DNA from 2 places in the Calidifontibacter indicus genome. Region 2 is predicted to be linked to the other one. Evidence: predicted binding sites of a transcription regulator. Region 2 holds the regulator's gene; the other holds the start of a gene.
What was found. The regulator LexA, encoded in region 2, represses DNA repair genes until DNA is damaged. The targets are predictions, from matches to a motif close to TCGAACANNTGTTCGA.

Region 1: DFJ65_RS10675 (13E12 repeat family protein) is a predicted target of LexA. The motif match lies at 4,512-4,527, and genes of this name have one in related genera.

What each region holds. Positions count from the first base shown of each region.
Region 1 is NZ_QTUA01000001.1:2,245,779-2,253,038, forward strand. It holds gene DFJ65_RS10650 (hypothetical protein) at 1-45, shown strand, start outside; gene DFJ65_RS10655 (DUF3037 domain-containing protein) at 164-547, opposite strand; gene DFJ65_RS10660 (HipA family kinase) at 544-1,311, opposite strand; gene DFJ65_RS10665 (lysophospholipid acyltransferase family protein) at 1,370-2,152, shown strand; gene DFJ65_RS10670 (RecQ family ATP-dependent DNA helicase) at 2,283-4,370, shown strand; gene DFJ65_RS10675 (13E12 repeat family protein) at 4,531-6,087, shown strand; gene DFJ65_RS10685 (DNA polymerase IV) at 6,519-7,260, shown strand, end outside.
Region 2 is NZ_QTUA01000001.1:2,709,982-2,717,241, reverse strand. It holds gene DFJ65_RS12920 (DNA internalization-related competence protein ComEC/Rec2) at 1-946, shown strand, start outside; gene DFJ65_RS12915 (winged helix DNA-binding domain-containing protein) at 943-2,079, opposite strand; gene DFJ65_RS12910 (LysR family transcriptional regulator) at 2,138-3,061, opposite strand; gene DFJ65_RS12905 (Sir2 family NAD-dependent protein deacetylase) at 3,109-3,984, shown strand; gene lexA (transcriptional repressor LexA) at 3,995-4,717, opposite strand; gene DFJ65_RS12895 (LysM peptidoglycan-binding domain-containing protein) at 5,017-5,397, shown strand; gene nrdR (transcriptional regulator NrdR) at 5,795-6,361, shown strand; gene DFJ65_RS12885 (vitamin B12-dependent ribonucleotide reductase) at 6,462-7,260, shown strand, end outside.

The DNA of each region.
Region 1 (7,260 bases), 460 kb from region 2:
TCGCTACGCGATGACATGCGAGGTCGTGACAACGACGGCGCGTAGCCCGAGAGCTCCGCTCCCGGTGCCGGCTCGGTGAGACGGTTTCGAGAGCGGAAACACATACGACGCCCCACCCGCGTTCTGCGGGTGGGGCGTCGTCCTGTTCAGCGCGGACGTTCGGTCAGGCGCGCGACCCGATGAGCCGGTCGAGCAACCGCTGGGTCTCGGCGGCCGGGTCGTCGGTGAGCCCGCCGTGTACCGGACCCGGCTGGATGCTGGTGCTCCTCGGAGCGGTCAGCCAGCCGAATCGTGCTCCGAGTGAACGGATCTCGGGTTTGCCCGGGGTGGCGCGTCCGGCGGCGCAGTCGGCGAGCGAGGTCAGCGCCGTTTCGATCTCCGCGACGTCGATGGTGGGGGCGAGGGCTCGGACGAGCGCAGGTCGCAGCCGCCACGCGATCTCCAGGTGGTCGGCCATCTGGGCGTAGACGACCACACCCACGTTCACGAACTCCTCACGTTCGACCGCCGGCACCAACCGGAGCACGGCGTACTGGTAGCCGATCATCGCCCGTCCTCCGGCAGCCACGCGTCCGGGCGCTCGAGGCGCTCCACGAGGTGGTCGACGTACATCGCACGGATCGCTGTCGCGTTCGGGAGGTCGTCGGTCGGCTCGAGCCACTCGTCCGGAACGTCGGCGACGATGCCGGCCAGCAGTTCCGGGGTCACGGCGTCGCGGGCCGCTTGGTGCACCGTCGAGACCGATCCTGCGACCGGGCGCAGGATGTGTCCGGAGTCGTCGAACCGTTGCGCCGCAAAGCGATTCGGGTCGGGTGTGCGCGACGGCCAGGTGTGGTGGAAGTAGAGGCCGGCGCCGTGGTCGATCGCCCACAACTGCTTGCCCCAGCGCAGCAGGTTCGGGTTGTGCGGTGTGCGGTCGATGTTCGCGACGTAGGCGTCGAGCCACAGGATCGCGGCGGCGTCCTGCGGGGGCGGGGGCGTCGAACCGTCGTAGTTGAACGCGCCGGGCAGGAAGTCCATGGCCAGGTTGAGGCCGACGGACGCGTTCAGGAGGTCCTGCACCTCTTCGTCCGCCTCGTACTTCGCGATCTGCTCGGGCATCTCGATGAGCTTGAGCTCCGGCACCCGCACACCGATGGCGCGGGCGATGCCGGCGACGATGATCTCGGCGACGAGCACCTTCACGCCCTGCCCGGCACCCCGGTACTTCACCACCCAGGTGCCACAGTCGTCCGCCTCCATCACGCCGGGCAACGACCCGCCTTCTTTGAGCGGGACGACGTACCTGAGGGCGTTGACGGTGGGCAGCACGCAAGGAGTCTACGGAGCAGCGGCGGAAGCCCCGCTACTGATGGGTAGGCTGCTGGACATGGAACCGGTCTACACGCCAGTCCTCTGGACGGCTCGGAGTCTGTTCGCCTTCCAGGGACTCAAGTTCGACACCGCCGGACAGGAGAACATCCCGCGCACCGGTGGCGGCGTCGTGGCCCTCAACCACTTCGGCTACATGGATTTCGCACTGTCCGGACGCATCTACCTCGACGTCGACCGGATCGTGCGGTTCATGGCGAAGAAGGAGGTCTTCGACAACAAGGTCGCCGGACCTCTCATGCGCGGCATGAAGCACATTCCGGTCGACCGATCCGCGGGTGCGGACGCGTACCGCGCGGCCGTGGACGCACTCAAGGCCGGCGAACTCGTCGGGGTGTTCCCGGAAGCGACGATCTCCCGCTCGTTCGAGCTGAAGGAGTTCAAGACGGGGGCCGTGCGGATGGCGCAGGAGGCGGGTGTGCCGGTGCTGCCCACCGTGATGTGGGGCGCGCACCGGATGTGGACCAAGGACCATCCGAAGCGGCTGGGCCGCACCAAGTTGCCGATCACGCTCGTTGTCGGCCCGGCGATCTATGTCGCACCGACCGACGACCCGGTCGAGCGCACGGCCGAACTCAAGGCCGTGATGAAGCAGATGCTCGACAAGGCCAAGGCCGACTACGAGCCGCTGACCGGCGACGACCTGGTGTTTCTGCCGAAGGCGCTCGGCGGCACGGCTCCGTCGCTGGAAGAAGCCGAGAAGCTGGACGCCGACGAGCGGGCTCGGCGTGCCGAGCGCAAGGCGGCGAAGGCCGCGGCCAAGGAGAACGGCTCGAAGTAGCGCGGCTCGCTCTGTGGCGGCCCGTGCCGGCCGCTGTCGGCCGTGCCGGCCGCTGTCGGCCGCCAGGTTTTCAACAGGCCTCTGACGGGTTCTTGGCGGGTTGTCGGCACCTCGTGGCAAGGTCGAGCACATGTCGACCGAACTGTTGGACAACGCCGTCGAACGCGTCCTGGGAGCCCTCGCCGGCCCGGGCGCGCAGCTGAGGGACGGCCAGGGCGAAGCGCTCGAGCATCTCACCCACCCGGGTGCGCGGGTGCTCGTCGTGCAAGCCACCGGGTGGGGCAAGTCGGCCGTCTACTGGATCGCCACCTCGATGCTGCGCGATCGCGGCGAAGGCGCCACCTTGGTGGTCTCGCCGTTGCTGTCGCTGATGCGGGATCAGGTCGCCGCCGCCGAGCGCGCCGGTCTGGTGGCGGCCACCCTCAACTCCGCCAACATCGACGACTGGTCGCGCATCGAGGCCGAGCTCGCCGCCGACCGCATCGACGTGCTGCTCGTCTCGCCCGAACGGCTCGCCAATCCGGGATTCGGCGCCCGGGTGCTCGACGCCCTCACCGGACGACTCGGCATGGTGGTCGTCGACGAGGCCCACGCGGTGAGCGACTGGGGTCACGACTTCCGCCCCGACTACCGCCGGGTGGTCGATGTGCTCGGACGCCTCAACCCGCAGACCCCGGTGCTCGCCACGACCGCGACCGCGAACGCGCGCGTCGTGGAAGACGTTGCGGCACAGCTGGGTTCAGACACTCTCGTGTTGCGCGGACCGCTCGCACGTTCGAGCCTCACCCTCGCGGTGACCCCGCAGATGGACCCGCTCGCACGGTTCGCCTGGGTGGCCGACCACCTGCCCAAACTTCCCGGCTCGGGCATCATCTACACGCTCACCGTCGCCGATGCCGAACGTCTCGCCGAGGTGCTGCGCACCCGACACGGCGCCGACCCGTCGCTGCAGGTGGCGGCCTACACCGGTCAGCTCGACGGCGCCGAACGCGAGCGACTCGAGGAGGGGCTGCGTCGCAACGAGCTGAAGGCACTCGTGGCCACCTCGGCGCTCGGGATGGGCTACGACAAGCCCGACCTGGGGTTCGTCGTGCACGTCGGCGCCCCGCCGTCCCCGGTGTCGTACTACCAGCAGGTCGGCCGTGCCGGCCGTGCGATCGACCATGCTCTCGTGACACTGCTGCCGTCGGCCTCCGACGAGTCGGTCTGGGACTACTTCGCCACCGCGACCATCCCGCGACCGAAGGAGGTCGAGCGGGTGCTCGAGATCCTGCGCGGGGTCGACGGGCCGATGTCGGTCGTCGCCTTGGAGGCGGAGTCGGGCGTGCGACGCACCCGTGTCGAATTGATGCTCAAACAGCTGGCCGTCGACGACATCGTCACCCGCAGCACCGACGGCTGGACGGTGACCGGCAAGGAGTGGCGTTACGACCAGGAACACTACGACTCGGTGCTTGCAACGCGGCGGCGCGAGGCGGAGATCATGCGCCGCTACGTGCGTGGGCAGGGCTGCCTGATGCAACTGCTGCAGGAGTCGCTCGACGATCCGTCGGCGGCGCCGTGCGGACGATGCTCGGTGTGCACCGGCGGCCTGCCCGACGGACTGGTGGGCGAGGCGTCCGCCGACACGATGCGTGGGGTCCGTCGGGTGCTGCGCACCGAACGACACGTATTGGAGCCGCGCAAGATGTGGCCCGGTGGGGCCTTCGGTACTCGCGGCAAGATTCCGGTCGCTGTCGCGGCCGACGCAGGGCGGGTGCTGGTGCACGCCGACGCACCGGAATGGTCGGACTCGCTGGCCGGCTGTCTTGCCGACGGGTCGGCTGCCGACCCCGAACTGCTCGAACACGCGGTGCACACGCTGTCGGACTGGGCGCAGAGCTGGACGCAGCGGCCGACCTGCGTGGTGTCGGTCGCACCCGGCGGCCTCCCGGCACTCGTGCAGTCGGTCGCCGAGCACCTCGCTGCGGCTGGTCGCTTGCCGTATGCGAACTGGCCGGTCGAGCGCGTGCCCTCCGATCTGCCGAGCGCTGATGAAGCCGCCGCGTTGAAGGAGCGTCTCGGTGCCGGGCCGCAGGCTCCGGTCAGCGAACACACCGTCCTGCTCATCATCGACCGCACCTCGTCCGGCTGGGCCGCCACGGTCGCCGCGGCCGTGCTGCGTGGGCAGGGTGCGACGCGGGTGCTGCCCTTGGTTGTGCACCGCACGGTGGGGTAGCGATCGCGCGAGCGAAGCGAGCCCGAGCCGATACCCGACCGTGTCCAAACCAGTTGATTCTCAACGTGATTTGATCCACAGCCCCTCGGGTCGGTGTCGTTTGTCCACAGGTCGTCTGCGACTGATTGTGGGTGTCGGTGGTCGTACATATGTTTGATTCATGGCCACCAGTTACGAGATCGATGAGCCTCTGAGCGAGGTCGAACTCGAGCTGCTCGAATCGGTGTTGAGTCGCAAGACGTATCGGGTGCGCCCGGTGATCACGCAGCATTCCTCGGCGACGGACATGCTGGCTGCGGCGGCGCAGTTGTGTCGGGATGCGTTCGCCAAGATCGACACCGACACGATCCGCGCGGGTGAGGGTGCGGCCACGGGGCGGGTGTCGTCGGTGGAGGAGCTGCGGTCGTTGGAGGAGACGATCCGTGCGGCCGCGGTGACGGGTTCGGTGGTGCAGGCCGCTTCGGCGATCGCGATGGCGAGGTACGCGGCGATCGACCGGGAAGTGATCGATTCCGACACCGGGTTCGCGGTGCCGGTCGAACGGCCCATCGGGCATCAGGCGGACTTCGCCGACACTGATTTGGCCGCGGCCTGCCGGTTGGCGCCCCGGACGGCCTCGACCCGGTTGGGTGCCGCGGTGACGGCGTGTACGAAAACCCCGCGGCTGGTCGAGGCCGCGGTCGCGGGTGGGGTGCCGTTCTGGAAGGTGAACCTCGTCGCGGCCGAAGTCGCCGACGCCTCCCGTGAGACCGCAGCCTTGGTCGAGGCGGAGTTGTTGGGGTCGCGCGGGTTCGCATCGTGGGGGTTCCAGAAACTGAAGTCGACTGTGCGAGCTCTGGTGACCCGGTGGGAAGCCGACGCCGCGAAACAAACGAGAAAGCGGACCGCGCGGGAGGCGATCGGGGTCTGGGCCGACGCCTCCGACATCCCCGGACTCTCGGAGTTACGTGCGGTGGGTCCGGCGGATCAGATCGCGAAGATCCACGCCGCGCTCGACCACTTGGCCGACACCTGGCGTAAACACCCCGAACAACACGCCAAAGCGCACCCCGAGCACTACTCGCAGGGTTCGGAACCGGGCGCAGCCTTCAAGCCGACACTGGGCCAGCTACGCCTCGACGCGTTGTGTGACCTCGTCACTGAAGGCTGCGACATCGGGGTCCACCTCGTCATCCACGTCCCCTTCGAACGCACCAACGCCACCAGCGACGACCATGACGACAGCAGTGACTGCGCCGACAACGGCGAAGGCGCCGGTCCGCAGGCGGCAAGCGATCCAGGTCCTCCCGAAAATGACTGTGACACAGCCGATCCGGAGACATCACACGGCTCGACCGGCCCACCAGATGGTGACGCCCATGGGAGGCCCCGCACTGACTGGGCGGAGATCCCCGGCATCGGGTTGGTCGCACCGGACACCGTCGATGCGCTGGTCGACCGGTTCGGCTGCCGGCTGACCCGGGTGCTGTTCGACGCCGACACCGGCATCACCGCGCAAACAGCGTCCGCACGCTACGAACCGCCACCGAAGATCCGGGAGTTCGTGCATTGCGGGACCGGTCGTGCCGGTTCCCCGGATGCAGCCGACCCGCGATCCGCTGCGACGAAGACCATGTGCAGGAATGGCCAACCGGCGACACCAAGGGCGCGAACCTCGCCGCGATGTGCCGGCACCACCACGACGCCAAGACCAAAGGCCACTGGGACGTCGAAATGACCGACGACGGCATCTGTACCTGGATCAGCCGCACCGGCCGCCGCTACACCACGTACCCCGACAGCGACAGCGGCCGCACCGAGAAGAATCCACCCGAGCCACGTTGAGCCGCCAGAGTCGCATCGGGCCACCAGCGTCACATCGAGCCAGCCGCGATCTTCTCAACCGGTGTGTGCGCGTGCCCGGCGGCATCCGGCGATGAACCCGACGAACGCGAGAACGACGAGCACGGCGGCGCATGCCATCGTCGGCCAGTTCCACGACGTCAGGTTGGTCGGTGCGACATTGCTGCAGCAGCGCGCCGGCGAAGCACGATGCCGTGACACCACTGACGAAGCAGTCGAAGCAGACGATGCAGAGATCACGACCCCCATCCACCGAGGCACCCGTGCCCCAGACGTCAACGCGCGGTGACGGGCCAGAATGAACGGGTGAGAACTCGTCCGAGCGTGTTGCACCTCGACCTCGACGCCTTCTTCGCCGCCGTCGAACAGCGTGACAAGCCGAGCCTGCGCGGCAAACCGGTGGTCGTGGGCGGCACCGGCGGACGCGGTGTCGTGGCGACAGCGTCGTACGAGGCGAGGGTGTTCGGGGCGAGGTCGGCGATGCCGACGGCGCAGGCCAGGCGTCTGTGCCCGCCGGGCACCGCGTTCCTCAGCCCGCGCGGCGCCGCGTATCGACGGTCGAGCGCTCTGGTCATGGAGTTGCTGCACGAACTCTCGCCCACCGTCGAGCAGGTGTCGGTCGACGAGGCGTACGTCGACCTGGCCGATGGCGACATCGAAGACTTCTCGGTCGAGGCCCTGCGCCCGCGGATCGAAATGTTGCTGGCCGAGATCTCCACTGCGACAGGCGGACTGACCGCCAGCGTCGGTGTCGCAAGCTCGAAGCAGATGGCGAAGATCGGTTCCGACCTCGACAAACCGAACGGTCTGGTGATCGTTCCGGCCGGGCACGAGGTGGAGGTGCTCGCGCCGCTGCCCGTCCGTGTGCTCGGCGGCGTCGGCCCGGTGACGGGGGAGCGGCTGCGCACCTTCGGAGTCGAGGCGGTCGCCGACCTCCAGCGCATGTCGGTCACCGACCTCGTCAGCATCTTCGGCGAGTCGCACGGACGCGGCCTGCACGAGATGGCGTTCGCCCGCGACGACCGTCCGGTGGTCACCGAGCGCGAGG
Region 2 (7,260 bases):
GCCCTGGCTGCCGGGTTGGCCGGGCGTCGTCACGCTCGTGCTCGCGATCCTGCTTGCACTCACCACCGCGCCCTGGTGGCTGCACCAACTGACCCGCCGCCGGTGGAGCGCCGGTGCGGCCGGCATCACCGCGCTCGCGCTCGTCGTGCCGGTGCCGTCCCCGTCGCCCCCACCCGGGTGGTTCGTCGCGATGTGCGATGTCGGTCAGGGCGACGCGACCGTCGTACGTGACCCGGGCGGGGGCGTGCTCCTGGTCGACACCGGTCCCGACCCCGACGCCGTCGATGCCTGCCTGTCCCGCCTCGCCATCGGTCACATCGACACCATCGTGCTCACGCACTTCCACGCCGATCACGTCGACGGTCTTTCCGGCGTGCTGCGGTCGGGGCGCACCGTCGGGCAGGTGCTGACGACGTCCGTCGATCAGCAGGACGCAGCCGGCAAGGGGGAGGAGGCCTCCCGGCGCGAGCCGACGATGGAGCTCATCGCCCGGTCGCGGCTGCCGGTGCGTGCGGTGGTTGCGGGGGAGAACCTCGTGATCGGTTCGGTGCGCGCCCGGGTGCTGTGGCCGGCGCGCACGCTCACCGACGGATCGGTGCAGAACAACGGCTCGGTGGTGCTTGACGTACACGCCGGCGGTGCCCGGCTGCTGTTCACCGGCGACATCGAACGCGAAGCCGGCGCGGCGGTGCGCCGGGAGCTCGTCGACGGACGCTTCGACGTGCTCAAGGTGCCGCACCACGGATCGGCCAATCAGGACGCCGGACTCATCGCGGCCGTCGCACCCCGGGTCTGTCTCATCGGCGTCGGGGCCGACAACGACTACGGGCACCCGGCGCCGCGCACCTTGGGTTTGCTCGCCGGATGCGCGGTGCTGCGCACCGACCGCGACGGCACGATCCTGTTGTTCGGGTCGGGTGACCGGTTGCGAGTCGGGGCGGTCTAGCTGAAGTCGAGTCGGAGCGGCCGGTCGTGGAAGTCGGCCAGGAACTGCGCGGCGTGCGCAATGGCGTCGCGCGCGTCGGCGCTCAGGTTGACCTCGGCGCGGATGGTCACGCGCACGTCGTGCGGGCCGATCGTGCGACCGAAGGTGCCCACGTCGCTGCCGTCGACGATGATCACTCCGCGTGCGGCCTGGGAAAGCATCCGGACTCGATCGGCGCCGGCGTCGCGCCGGGGGAAGCCCGAGGCGGGGTAGGTGAGCGCCGCCTCGTCGAAGGTCGACAACAGGTACGCGCTCTGTCGGCGGGTCGTGCGGGCCGGCACCCGCGGATCGAACCACAAGGTGTCGCCGTCGAGCTCGACAGCCTCCAGCGGGTGCGTGTCACGCAGGGTCGGCGACGACGTGAGTTCCGCTGTTGCGGAACGAATTTCGGTGAGCGTCAAGCCGCTCCACCGCTGAAGGTCACGTTCGGATGCGGGGCCGTGTCCGGCGTAGAACCGGTGGGTCAGCATGCAGGCGGCGTGTTCGCGTGGCCACGAATCGGCCTCGACGGCCGGGATCACCTCGGCGACGAGTGCGTAGGTGTGCTCGGCGGTGTTGCCGGTGAGCCGCGGGGCGCCCGAACAGATCACGGCCCGCACCTCGGCCACGATCAGTTGATGCGCTATCGCTTCGCCCGGGCCGGGCAGACCGCGCTCGGCGAAGATCGGCCCGAGCTCGGCGCGTGAGAGCGCCGCGCCGTCGGCGAGCACCTCGCGCAGGAGATCCAGACCGGCGTCCATCACGTCGGCGGTGATGCCGAGCTGCCGCAAGCGTGCCGCGTCGGAGCGCTCCACCTTCGGGCCGGTCAGCGCCTGAATCCAGCGCAGGTCCTGCGGCGCGACGAAGTGCCAGGTCGGTCGCAGGATGTGGGTGCGCACCCAGTCTCCGCGCGCCTGCGCAGCCACGACCTCGGCGTAGCGCGTGTCCCGTGAGCGCATCGCGAGCGAGTGGGCGGCGAGAGGCGCGTCCTGCGACTGCACACAGGTGAGCAGGCGGACGGCGTCCGCCGCGTGCGGCAATGGGGTCGACGACAACCGTTGGACGGCGAGCCGGCGCCGGTTCACCCACTGCCGGTCGACCACGCGCGCCGTCACGGTGCCTTCACGAAGTTGTCAGCTTGTCGGCACCGGCGAGGCTGGTCGGCGAGGCGGCTCAGGCCGGAGCACCGACGCACGACTGGTCGTGTGCCGCCTCGACGAGCGCGTCGATCATGGCGGCCACGGCGGGCACCCGGGTGAGGTCGGGCGTGGTGACCGCGAAGACCCGGCGGTGCGACGGCGGGTCGATCGGGAGCACCTTCACCCGCGCGTTCGGGGCGGAACGCAGGATCAGGTCGGGCACCAGTGCGACTCCCAGACCCTCGGCCACGAGTCCGAGCACGGCCACGTAGTCCTCGGTCTCGAAGGCGACATCGGGGGCGAACCCGGCGCCGTCGGCCAACGCGAGCAGGTGGCCGCGACAGCGGGTGCAGCCCGCGATCCACGGCGCCTGGGCGAGGTCGGCGAGGTCGACACTCTCGTGGGCGGCGAGCGGGTGGTCGAGGGGCAGCGCGATGCGCACGTCGTCGAGCAACAGCTCACGCACCTCGAAGTCGTCGAGCTGGTCGGTCGTGAGCTCGAGCCCCTCGTAGGTGAACGCGACCGCGACGTCGCACTCGCCCGCGCGCAGCGCGGCCAACGATTCCGGCGGCTCACCCTCGGCGAAGGTCACCTGCACCTGCGGGAAACGCTTCTTCACCAGCGACAACGCCTTCGGCACCAGGGTCGACGACGACGACGGGAAGGCCATCAGCCGCACCCGGCCCGAACGCAGACCGGCGATCGCGGCCACCTCCGACTCGGCCGCGCTGATCGCGCCCAGGACGGCGCCGGCATGGCGGGCGAGCACCTCACCGGCCTCGGTGAGGCGCACGTTGCGTCCGAGTCGTTCGACCAGGGGAGTGCCCAGCCGCTCCTCCAAGCGGCGCACCATTTGGGAGATGGCAGGCTGGGAGTAACCCAGCGACGACGCGGCCGCGGTGAAGCTGCCCTCGTCAGCGATGGCACGAATCACCCGGAGTCCGGCAGCGTCGATCATGCCTACTAGCGTACGTGCGACGCGCCGAACGACCAGCGAAGGACCCGATGGACGACCGCAGTTACCTGGCTCATCGCCTGCGTGCGGGCAAGGTGCTCGTGATGACGGGTGCCGGGTTGTCCACGGATTCCGGTCTGCCCGACTACCGCGGCCCGGACGGCGTGCGCCGCGTGCAACCGATGACCGTGGCCGAGTTCCGTGCGGGTGCGGCTGCTCGGCAGCGGTACTGGAGCCGCTCCTATGTCGGCTGGACGCGGTTTCGCACCGCCGAACCGAACCCGGCACACGACCATCTCGCCCGGTTGGAAGGCGCCGGCCTGCTCGCCGCGACGATCACCCAGAACGTCGACGGGTTGGCGCAGCGCGCAGGATCCCGAACGGTGATCGAGCTGCACGGCAACCTCGGCCGCGCGATCTGCCTCGACTGCCGCAGCACCGTCGACCGCGAGTGGGTGCAGCGCGAGTTCACCCGGCTCAACCCGGCGTTCGCGGCCGATGCCGAGCGTGCGCGCAACCTTCCGCTGCGCCCCGACGGCGACGTCGACATCGACGAATCGCTCATCCACGACATCACGCTGGTGCACTGCCCGACCTGCGGCAGCGACCTGCTGAAGCCCGACGTCGTGATGTTCGGGGAGTCGGTGCCCAAACCGCTCGTCGACCACTGCTTCGACCTCGTCGCCGCAAGTCGCACGTTGCTGGTCGTCGGCTCGTCGCTCGGGGTGATGTCGGGCTACCGCTTCGCCCGCCGGGCCGCCGCGCTCGAGGTGCCGATCGTGCTGATGAACACGGGCTGGTCACGGGCCGAGGAGATCGCCACCCGACACGTCCACCGCCCCCTGCGCGAGGTGCTGCAGGAGGCGGTGTGGGACGTGCTGGGTGATGTGCCCGGGACTGACTCCGGGTCTGAATCCGGGGACTGATTCCGGGAGCTCAGACCCGGCGTAGCACCGCGGTCACCTTGCCGAGGATGACGGCGTGGTCGCCGTCGATCGGGTCGTACGCGGGGTTGTGGGGCATCAGCCACACCTTGCCGTCGCGGCGCTTGAAGGTCTTCACGGTGGCCTCGTTGTCGAGCATCGCCGCAACGATGTCGCCGTTGGTGGCGGTCGGCTGCTGACGCACGACGACCCAGTCGCCGTCGCAGATCGCCGCGTCGATCATCGAGTCACCGACGACCTTCAGCAGGAACAGATCGCCCTCACCGACGATCTGCTTGGGCAGCGGGAAGACGTCCTCGACGACCTCCTCGGCGAGGATCGGGCCGCCGGCGGCGATCCGCCCGACCACCGGCACGTAGGACGCGGCCGGCCGCTGGTCGCCGGCGCCGGTCTCGTCGACCGTGGACTCGTCGGCCGAGGTGACGCTGGAACCACCCCGCACGCCGCGCTTTTCGGCGTTGTGATCGGGGGAGATGATCTCGATCGCGCGCGGCCGGTTGGGGTCGCGGCGCAGGTAGCCCTTGCGCTCGAGCATCGACAACTGGTGAGCGACCGAACTGGGGCTGGTGAGACCGACCGCCTCACCGATCTCGCGCATGCTCGGCGGGTAACCGCGGCGGTCGACCGAGTTGCGGATGACCTCGAGCACCTTCCGCTGGCGGGTCGTGAGCGCGGTGCCGCCCTCGTCGTCGGGCAACTGGTGGATCTTGGCCATGTCGTCTGCGTCCTTCGTCGTCTCGCCGGGGCCGTGCTCGTGTCGTGCTCGTGTCGTGCTCCAGCTGCGGTGCTGGTGCCTGCGGTCAGACAGTCGGCCGACGGAGGTTGTCGGTGGTCGCTGCCAGGCTGCGAAGCATGGAAAGAGGCTATGCCGCTCGCACACAGTTATCAAACATTTGTACGACGCGTGTCTCGTTTATTTCGAACAACCGTGCTATACATCGTACAGGCGTTCTATCGCACGCGTGTGCGAGCGAACATTGGGACGACGCTCAGGCGTCGGGGATGGAGAACATCATGAGTGCAGTCGCTCACTGGGATGCACCGGTCGTCGGGCGCGAGCCGCGCACGCGCCGCCACCTGCACCTCGTGCCCGCCCAGTCTCAGGTGTCGGCGGCCGGCGAGGGCGCTGTGCGCCTGACGATCCGTGGTCGGCGCCTGGTGGCCGCCCTGGTCCTCGCGGCCATCGTCGGTGGCGGGTGGGGAGTTGGCCAGGCGTTCGCCGGCGGCTCCTCGAGCTCCGAACTCGTGGTCCGCTCGGGGCAGACCCTGTCCGAGGTGGCCCACGCTGCCTACCCGCAACTGCCGGTCGGCGAAGCCGTCTACCGCATCCAGCGCGCCAACGGCCTCAACAGCCTTCAGGTGAGCGAGGGTCAGCGTTTGGTGGTCCCGCGCTGAGCCTGCGCTGATCACGTGCATCTCGTGGCCCGGTGTCGACCTGATCGGTCGACGCCGGGCCTCGTCGTTCGGTCGGTCGCGGAGGCGTGTCCCGATCGATTTCGAGGTGTTGCAAGTCCGTGACCTGCGCATTTGCGGGCTCGGCCGGAGCGGGCCGAATTCGCCACGCCGGGGCTGTTGCATCTTGGGGTCGGACCGGAATAGCATCCCTACATCTAGTAGTTACACCGTTGTAAGTTGTCCACATGTAGGTCCCCAGCTAGTCAACAGGATCCACGGACTTCTACACCGGTTTTCCACAATCGACCCCCAGATCGATCCGAAAAGGCCTCGCGGCCCGGGCATTCCTATGCCCATCGCGGGCTCTGATCGATCGTGACGCCACCCGGAGGTGACCATGCACTGCCCGTTCTGCCGACACGACGACTCGCGGGTCGTCGACAGCCGCAGCAGTGACGACGGCACCTCGATCAAGCGGCGTCGCCAGTGCCCGTCGTGCGGGAAGCGGTTCTCCACCTTGGAGACCGCGAGCCTGACGGTGGTCAAGCGGTCCGGCGCGAGCGAGCCGTTCTCCCGGCAGAAGGTGCTCGTCGGCGTCCGCAAGGCCTGCCAGGGGCGCCCGGTCAGCGAAGACCAACTCGCGTTGCTCGCCCAGCAGGTCGAGGAAGGCATCCGTTCGGCGGGAGCCGCCGAGATCGACGCCCACGACGTCGGTCTGGAGATCCTCGGCCCGCTGCGCTGCCTCGACGAGGTCGCCTATCTGCGGTTCGCCTCGGTCTACCAGGCGTTCGACGACCTCGACGACTTCGAGGCGGCGATCGCATTGCTGCGCAGCGAGCGAGACCTGCAGCAGACCGACGCCGGTGACAGCGACAGCCACGTCGACGGTGATGCGGGTGGAGCCGAAGACACCGGCGAGGTTGTCGGTGGTCGCGGCAAGACTGGTCGCACCACCACCAGCTGAGCCGCGCGGCCGACAGCACGCACAGCACCAGCACGCACGGCACCACGAGTAAGTCACACAGTCGAGAAATCCAGTCGAGAAATCACGGAGGAGCAGGAACATGACCGAGACGACCAACGCGCGCGCCAAGGCACGCCGCGGCGGCAAGGGCGTGAAGGTGGAACGCATCTTCACGACGCCCGGAGTGCACCCCTACGACGAGGTCACCTGGGAGCGTCGCGATGTCGTCCAGCAGAACTGGAAGACCGGCGAGACGATCTTCGAGCAGCGTGGGGTCGAGTTCCCCGACTTCTGGTCGCTGAACGCCTCCACCATCGTCACCACGAAGTACTTCCGTGGTGCGCTCGGCACCGACGCCCGTGAGTCGAGCCTCAAGCAGCTGATCGACCGCGTCGTCCTCACCTATGTGAAGGCCGGCAAGGAGTTCGGTTACTTCGCCAACGACGACGACGCCACCCTGTTCGAGCACGAGCTCACCTGGTCCCTGCTCCACCAGGTGTTCAGCTTCAACTCGCCGGTGTGGTTCAACGTCGGCACCAAGAGCCCGCAGCAGGTTTCGGCCTGCTTCATCCTCGCGGTCGACGACTCGATGGACTCCATCCTCAACTGGTACAAGGAAGAGGGCTTCATCTTCAAGGGCGGCTCCGGTGCCGGCCTCAACCTCTCCCGCATCCGTTCCTCCAAGGAGCTGCTGTCCTCCGGCGGCACCGCGAGCGGCCCGGTCTCCTTCATGCGCGGCGCCGACGCGTCCGCCGGCACCATCAAGTCCGGTGGCGCCACCCGTCGCGCGGCGAAGATGGTCGTGCTCGACGTCGACCACCCCGACATCGAGGAGTTCATCGAGACCAAGGCGCGCGAAGAGGACAAGATCCGTGCGCTGCGCGACGCCGGCTTCGACA